Breoghania sp. L-A4: one gene and its partner. The protein of the gene in region 1 interacts with the protein of each later gene in a pairwise test. Links are inferred from orthologs where the notes say so. Each region holds a gene or a part of one and is shown in the gene's direction. Other genes may lie near its edges.

Evidence for each region. The genes of interacting proteins can lie anywhere in the genome.
Region 2: the proteins of D1F64_RS00850 (region 1) and D1F64_RS12035 interact in binary tests that used the Escherichia coli proteins (3 or more experiments, as listed by UniProt). The link is inferred for Breoghania sp. L-A4 from one-to-one orthologs.

The regions. Positions count from the first base shown.
Region 1 is NZ_CP031841.1:174,091-177,947, forward strand. What follows is about bases 242-3,107. They hold D1F64_RS00850 (P-II family nitrogen regulator), read left to right. Parts: upstream 242-1,438; coding sequence 1,439-1,777; downstream 1,778-3,107. Other genes in these bases: D1F64_RS00840 (sulfurtransferase TusA family protein), read right to left, coding at 242-401; D1F64_RS00845 (DUF924 family protein), read left to right, coding at 557-1,102; D1F64_RS00855 (ammonium transporter), read left to right, coding at 1,800-3,107. Also shown: D1F64_RS00835 (4a-hydroxytetrahydrobiopterin dehydratase), read left to right, coding at 1-155; more of D1F64_RS00840, read right to left, coding at 177-241; more of D1F64_RS00855, read left to right, coding at 3,108-3,146; D1F64_RS00860 (hypothetical protein), read left to right, coding at 3,286-3,492; D1F64_RS00865 (MBL fold metallo-hydrolase), read left to right, coding at 3,521-3,857. UniProt on the Escherichia coli protein: Involved in the regulation of nitrogen metabolism. Regulates the activity of its targets by protein-protein interaction in response to the nitrogen status of the cell.
Region 2 is NZ_CP031841.1:2,622,115-2,626,104, forward strand. Bases 587-3,585 are described here. They hold D1F64_RS12035 (nitrogen regulation protein NR(II)), read left to right. Parts: upstream 587-1,505; coding sequence 1,506-2,666; downstream 2,667-3,585. Other genes in these bases: dusB (tRNA dihydrouridine synthase DusB), read left to right, coding at 587-1,509. Also shown: D1F64_RS12025 (bifunctional 2-C-methyl-D-erythritol 4-phosphate cytidylyltransferase/2-C-methyl-D-erythritol 2,4-cyclodiphosphate synthase), read right to left, coding at 1-335; more of dusB, read left to right, coding at 463-586.

The DNA.
Region 1 (3,857 bases):
CGCGGGCGGCGCTGATGGCGGAGAAGACCAATCACCACCCGGAGTGGTTCAATGTCTACAACCGGGTCGAGGTTACCCTGTCGACCCATGACGCGGGCGGGCTGACAGCCAAGGACATCCGGCTGGCCAAGGCGATGGACGCATACACGCGTTAGCCTGTGGCGGTCCGCGGCGCTTTACGATGCCTTCTCGATGGTGAACCGCAGGATCTCGCCGCCGTCGGCCGAGACCGTCTCGGTGGCGACAAGCCGGTGCCCGTGCTCGGCGCAGAAATGCGGGATGTCGATGCGCGCCATCGGATCGGTGACCTCGACGAGCACGCGGGCTCCCGCCGCCATCGGTTTCATCGCCTTGGCGGTCTTGAGCACCGGCAGCGGGCAGATCAGGCCGCGCAGGTCCAGGAGCGTCGGGTCGGGGCGGGCTTGTGCATGCGATGGTCCACGTTTGCGGCACGGCCGAGGGGTGGCCGGGCGCGGGAATTGTCTCGCCCCGCCTTCCTGCCTATGTCAGCTTGGCAGCGAATATGTCAACCTGTCGCCACACCAAAGGAAGTCCGATGCAGCATCCCGATCCTCTCGACATTCTCGATTTCTGGTGGCGGGCGGGACCTGCCAAATGGTTCGCGCGTTCGGACGAGTTTGACGCGGACCTGCGGGCGCGGTTTCTCGACAGCCATGAGCGGGCGGCCGCGGGAGACCTCGACGGCTGGGCGGAGACGCCGCACGGCATGCTGGCGCTGATCCTCCACCTCGACCAGTTGCCCCGCAACCTGTTCCGCGAGGATTCACGCGCCTTCGCCATGGACGCCAGGGCGCTGGATCTGGCGGCGCTGTCGCTCGAGCGTGGCTTTCATCGCGCCTTCCCTTCGGTGGCGCGCGCCTTCTTCTTCCTGCCCTTCGAACACGCGGAAGACATGGCCGCGCAGGAGCGTTCGGTCGACCTGTTCCGCCAGAACGGCGAGCAGGAAACGTATTTCTATGCGCTGGTGCACATGGATGTGATCCGCAGGTTTGGACGTTTTCCGCATAGAAACAAGGTTTTGGGCCGCACGACGACGGCCGCCGAGCAGGCGTTCCTGGATTCGGGCGGGTTTGGCGCCTGACGGCCTGCCATTGCACGAATGCACAATTTTTAATCAGGCGTGCGCAGGCAATCTGCACAGTATCTGATCAAAACGCAGGCTTTGCCTGTTTTTCAATCAGCGCCTCGAGGCCGGTCTTCGAGAACGGCAATTTACACTTTTTAAATCAATAGCTTGTGGCAAAACAAGGAGTGCCCCGCGGCGCTCCTTTCGGTGTTTTATTCGGTGTTGGCACGGACCTTGATAGGGATGGGCAAGTCGCAGCCGGAAATCGGGCCCGCCCGATCATCCTGCATGCGTCGCGGCTGGGGCGGCGACGTGATCCGGCGGCTCACAAGAAGGATACGGGAACCGAACATGAAAATTGTCATGGCCATTATCAAGCCGTTCAAACTCGACGAGGTGCGCGACGCCCTCACGGGGATCGGCGTCCAGGGTCTCACCGTTACCGAGGTAAAGGGTTACGGCCGCCAGAAAGGTCACACCGAGATCTACCGGGGTACGGAATACGCCGTCAGCTTCCTTCCGAAACTGAAGATCGAGGTGGCGGTCGCCACCGACACGGTCGACAAGGTCGTGGAAGCCATCAGCATCGCTGCGAAAACCGGTCAGATCGGCGACGGCAAGATCTTCGTCTACTCGATCGATCAGGTCGTCCGCATCCGCACCGGCGAAACCGACGCCGAAGCGCTCTAAGTGCCAATCGAGGGCTAATTTTATGAAAAAATCCACACTTATTGGCGGTCTGTCTCTGACCGCGCTTGGCATCATCGCCGCCGCGTCTCCGGCGCTGGCGCAAGATGCCACCGAAGCGGCGGCGCCGGAATTCGCGAAAGCGGCCGACACTGCCTACATCTTCAACACGCTGCTGTTCCTGATCGGCGGCTTCCTGGTCATGTGGATGGCGGCCGGCTTCGCCATGCTCGAGGCGGGCCTGGTGCGTTCCAAGAACGTGTCCATGCAGTGCCTGAAGAACATCGCCCTGTATTCCATTGCCGGCCTGATGTTCTGGATCACCGGCTACAACCTCATGTACACCGGCGTTGACGGCGGCTTCATGGGCTCGTTCGGCCCCTATTCCTTCGATGCGGTGGGCGGCGACTCGCTGGACACCGGTTATTCGACGGCGTCGGACTGGTACTTCCAGATGGTGTTCTGCGCCACCACCGCCTCGATCGTCTCCGGCACCCTGGCCGAGCGCATCAAGCTGTGGCCCTTCCTGATCTTCACCGTCGTCCTGACCGGCTTCATCTACCCGATCACGGGTTCGTGGGAGTGGGGCACGGGCTGGCTCGACGTCATGGGCTTCTCCGACTTCGCAGGCTCCACGCTGGTGCATTCGGTCGGCGGCTGGGCGGCTCTCTCCGGCGCTCTGATCCTCGGCGCCCGCAAGGGCAAGTACGGCCCCGGCGGCCAGGTGACCCCGTTCCCGGGCTCCTCCATGCCGCTGGCAACCCTGGGCACCTTCATCCTGTGGCTCGGCTGGTTTGGCTTCAACGGCGCCTCGCAGCTCGCCATGGGCACCATCGGTGACGTCACCGACGTCTCCCGCATCTTCGCCAACACCAACATGGCGGCTGCCGCCGGCGTTGTCGTGGCGATGATCCTGACGCAGATCCTTTACAAGAAGGTCGACGTCACGATGGCGCTCAACGGCGCGCTCGCCGGTCTGGTCTCCATCACCGCCGAGCCGCTGGCTCCCTCCGTCCTGCAGGCGGTCATCATCGGCGGCGTGGGCGGCGCAATCGTGGTCTTCGCGGTCCCGATGCTCGACAAGCTGAAGATCGACGACGTCGTCGGCGCCATCCCCGTCCACCTTCTGGCGGGCATCTGGGGCACCTTCATCGTGGCCTGGTCCAATTCGGACGCCAGCTACACGGTGCAGCTGACCGGCATCGTCGCCATCGGCGCCTTCACGATGATCGCCTCCGGCATCGTGTGGTTCATCCTGAAGGCCACCATCGGCATCCGGGTGAGCGAAGAGGAAGAAGCGCTGGGTCTCGACAAGGTCGAAATCGGCGTGGAAGCCTACCCCGAGTTTGGACAGGGCAGCCAGCGCGTCTGACCCTTCCAACCCTGAATGCAGGCCGGATCCTCCCCCGGCCGAAGACTGGCCCGGGCCTTGCGCCCGGGCCTTTTTCGTTTGGGCCGCGAGTGGTCTGGAACTTGCCTGTCAGACGCCACTCCGTCGTGAAAGGCGCTCCATGATCGCGCTCGAAAGTTATCCCGTCGCCGATGCCTGGTTTTCCGGAAAACCGCTGGATGACACCGCCCATATGCTCATCGAGCCGCATGTGCATGTGCTCGAGCAGGCGAACATGGTGTTTCTGCGCGGCCGCGACCGCGAACTGATGATTGACACGGGAATGGGCATTGTGCCGATTGTGCCGCTCACGCAAGCCGCTCAGTGACATCGTCTGCGTCTCGGCCCACACGCATATGGATCACATCGGCGGCGTGCACGAGTTCGAACACCGCCTGGTGCACCCGATCGAGGCCGACGCCATGGTGCGCCCGCGCGGCATGAACACGCTGATCCGCGACGAGATCCCGGATTCACTGCTGAGGCTGTTCGAGGAGGCGGGCTATCCGCCGATCGGCGAGATGCTGATCGATGCCCTGCCCCATGCGGGCTACGACCCGAAAACCTACAATCTGCAAGGCGCTCCGGCGACCGGCCTGCTCGAGGAAGGCGATGTGGTGGATCTGCGAGACCGGCGGTTTTCCGTGCTGCATGTGCCGGGGCACTTGCCGGGCAGCATCGCGCTGTTTGAGG
Region 2 (3,990 bases), 2.4 Mb from region 1 along the record:
GCGTCCGCCAGGCTCTCCAGTCCCAGCCGCACCGACGCCTGGCGCGTGGCGCCGCCTGTCACCGGGGCCATTAACTTGTTTCGCGCCTCGATATCGCCTATTGCGGCGTCATAAAGCGCCCTGTCATCTGCGTGTATGACCGTGACGATCCTGTCGATGCGGTGGCTTGCGCCAAGCGCATCGAGTGTAAGCGCCAGAATCGGCCGTGCGCCGATCGGCAAATACTGCTTCGGCCCCGCATCCCCATCGGCGGCCATGCGCGACCCGCGGCCCGCCGCGACGACGATTGCGACAGTGCCTTTGCCGCGCGGCACGGTATTTGCGTTATTTGGCATGGGCTTCCGGATCGGCGCTCGTGGATGGCGGTTGTGTCGGAGCAATTGCACCGGGAAACAACCGGCTCGATAAAAAGTCAATCATGGTCTTGCCGAATGCCGATAGTTGTCTAATATGTGTGCAATCATGAACGATGCTCATAAAATAAGCAAAGACCCTACATCCGCTGCCCAGTCAAAAGGCTTGGCAATCGGCGGCTTGCGCACCGCGAACTGCGTGCTGCTCGCCCCGATGTCCGGAGTTACGGATCTGCCATTTCGCCGAATCGCGGCGCGCTTCGGCGCGGGACTCGTGGTTTCGGAAATGGTGGCGAGCGAGGCGCTGGTTGACGGCGACCCCGAAACGACCCTGCGCATGGAAGGCGCCGGCATCCGTCCCCACGTGGTGCAGCTTGCCGGCCGCGAGGCGCGCTGGATGGCCGAGGGCGCCCGGCGCGCCGAGGCATCCGGCGCGGAGATGATCGACATCAACATGGGCTGCCCCTCCAAGCGTGTGACCACAGGCTACTCCGGTTCGGCGCTGATGCGCGACCTCGATCATGCGATGACGCTGATCGACGCGACCGTCGGAGCGACGGCGTTGCCGGTCACGGTGAAAATGCGGCTTGGCTGGGACGAACGCAGCATCAATGCGCCGGAGCTCGCCCGCCGGGCACAGGACGCTGGCGTGCAGATGATCACGGTGCATGGCCGCACGCGCTGCCAGTTTTACAAGGGCGCGGCCAATTGGCCCGCCATCCGTGCGGTCAGCGAGGCGGTCTCCATCCCAGTCATCGCAAACGGCGATTGCATGGATTCGCGTGATGCCGGGCGGATGCTGGCCCAATCGGGCGCCGACGGCGTGATGATCGGACGCGGCGCATACGGGCGTCCTTGGATCGTCGGCGCGGTCGCCGACAGTCTCGACGGGCGGCCGGAGCGGGAAGGGCCTTCGGGCGCGGACCTGGCCGATCTGGTGGTCGAGCACTATCAGGCGATGCTGGCGCACTACGGCACGCAGCTTGGATTGCGCTGCGCGCGCAAACATCTGGGCTGGTATCTCGATGGCGTCGCCGAGGACGCGAAGCCGGCGCCTGCGCACCGCAAGGCGCTGCTGACTTGCGATGAACCGGCCACCGTCGAACGGCTGGCCCATTCCCTGTTTTCTGACTGCACGTCGCGGAGAGCCGCATGATGAGCGATAGCATCGACCGCAGCGGCGCTTTGCCGGGCGAGGCGAAGAGTACGGCGAGCGGCGCGGGCACGGATATTCTCGATGCGCTGCCGCATCCGGTCTTGCTGGTTGATCCGAATGGCCGCATCGAGCAGGCCAACATGGCGGCGGAGATCTTTTTCAGCGCCAGCGGCGCGGTCATGCACCGGCATCCGCTTGATTATTTCGTGCCCTTCGGGAGCCCCCTGTTGACCCTCGTCGATCAGGTCAAGCAGCGCGGTTCCGCGGTCAACGAGTACAAGGTCGACATCAGTTCGCCACGCATCGGCTCGGAAAAGATGGTCGACATCTATGCCGCGCCGGTGAACGAGCGGCCCGGTTTCGTCACCCTGATGCTGCAAGAGCGCACGATGGCGGAGAAGATCGACCGCCAACTGTCGTCGCGCGGCGCCGCGCGCACCGTCACCGGGCTCGCCGCGATGCTGGCCCATGAGATCAAGAACCCGCTCTCAGGCATTCGCGGCGCCGCGCAGCTTCTCGAACAGTCCGCCGATGACGATGATCGTGCCCTGACCCGGCTGATCATGGATGAGGCGGATCGCATCGTGAAGCTTGTCGACCGGATGGAAGTGTTTTCCGACGAAAGACCAATCGATCGCGAAGCGGTCAACATTCACGTTATTCTCGACCATGTTAAGCGGCTCGCGGCATCCGGTTTCGCGCGCAATATCAGGATCGTGGAGGAGTACGATCCGTCGTTGCCGCCGGTCTACGCCAATCGCGACCAGCTTGTGCAGGTGTTTTTGAACCTGGTGAAGAACGCCGCCGAGGCCGTGGGTGACAATCCGGAAGGCGAACTGGTGCTGTCCACCGCGTTCCGGCCCGGTATCCGCATGTCGGTGCCCGGCACGCGCGACCGCGTCAGTCTGCCGCTGGAATTCAGCGTTCGCGACAACGGACCCGGCGTGCCGGATGACCTGATGCCGCATCTCTTCGACCCCTTCGTGACCACCAAGACCAACGGGACCGGATTGGGCCTTGCCCTGGTTGCCAAGATCATTGGCGACCATGGCGGGGTGATCGAGTGCGACTCGCAGCCCGGACGCACCGCGTTCCGGATTCTGATGCCCGCGTCCTCGAATGAATATCCCACACCCAACAGCGCCAGGAATGAATGACGATGCCCAGTGGCACAATTCTCGTTGCTGACGACGATGCAGCGATCCGCACGGTCCTCAATCAGGCATTGTCGCGCGCCGGCTATTCGGTCCGGCTGACGTCCAACGCCGCGACGCTGTGGCGCTGGGTCAGTTCCGGAGAGGGCGATCTCGTGATCTCCGACGTGATCATGCCCGATGAAAACGCCTTTGATCTGCTTCCGCGGATCAAGAAGCTGCGTCCGGATCTGCCGGTCATCATCATGAGCGCGCAGAACACGTTCATGACGGCGATCCGCGCCTCCGAACGCGGCGCTTACGAGTATCTCCCCAAACCCTTCGATTTGAAGGAACTGATCAGCATCATCGGGCGGGCCCTGTCCGAGCCGAAGTCCAAGCGTGTCGACGTCTCCGAGGAAGTCGGCGAGAACATTCCGCTTGTCGGCCGGTCCGCGGCGATGCAGGAAATCTATCGCGTCCTGGCGCGCCTGATGCAGACCGATCTGACCGTGATGATCTCCGGCGAATCCGGCACTGGCAAAGAGCTTGTGGCCCGCGCCCTGCACGACTACGGCAAGCGGCGCAACGGACCCTTTGTCGCCATCAACATGGCGGCGATCCCCCGCGACCTGATCGAGGCGGAACTCTTCGGTCACGAGAAGGGCGCCTTCACCGGCGCTCAGGCGCGCAGCGCCGGCCGGTTCGAGCAGGCCGACGGCGGCACGCTGTTCCTCGACGAGATCGGCGACATGCCGATGGAGGCGCAGACACGCCTGCTGCGGGTGCTGCAGCAGGGCGAATACACGGCCGTTGGTGGCCGGACGGTGATCAAGACCGATGTGCGGATTGTCGCCGCGACCAACAAGGACCTGCGCCAACTCATCAATCAGGGACTGTTTCGCGAGGATCTCTATTTCCGCCTGAATGTGGTGCCGCTGCGGCTGCCGCCGCTGCGCGAGCGCGCCGAGGATCTTCCCGATCTGGTGCGCCACTTCTTCATGCTGGCGAACAAGGAAGGCCTGCCGACCAAGCAGCTGGAACCCGCGGCCGTCGAACGGCTCAAGCGCTATCGCTGGCCGGGCAATGTGCGTGAGCTGGAAAACCTGGTTCGCCGGCTCTCCGCGCTCTATCCGCAAGATGTCATCACCGCCAACCTGATCGACCAGGAGCTGTCTCAGCCGGCCTCGATCAACGAGGATCCGGACGCGGATAATGACGACGCGAACCTCTCGGCGCAGTGGAGCGCTTCTTGAACGGCTATTTCTCCAATTTCGGCGACACGCTGCCGCCGCCGGGCCTGTATCACAGGATCCTCAAGGAGGTGGAGTATCCGTTGCTCAGCTCG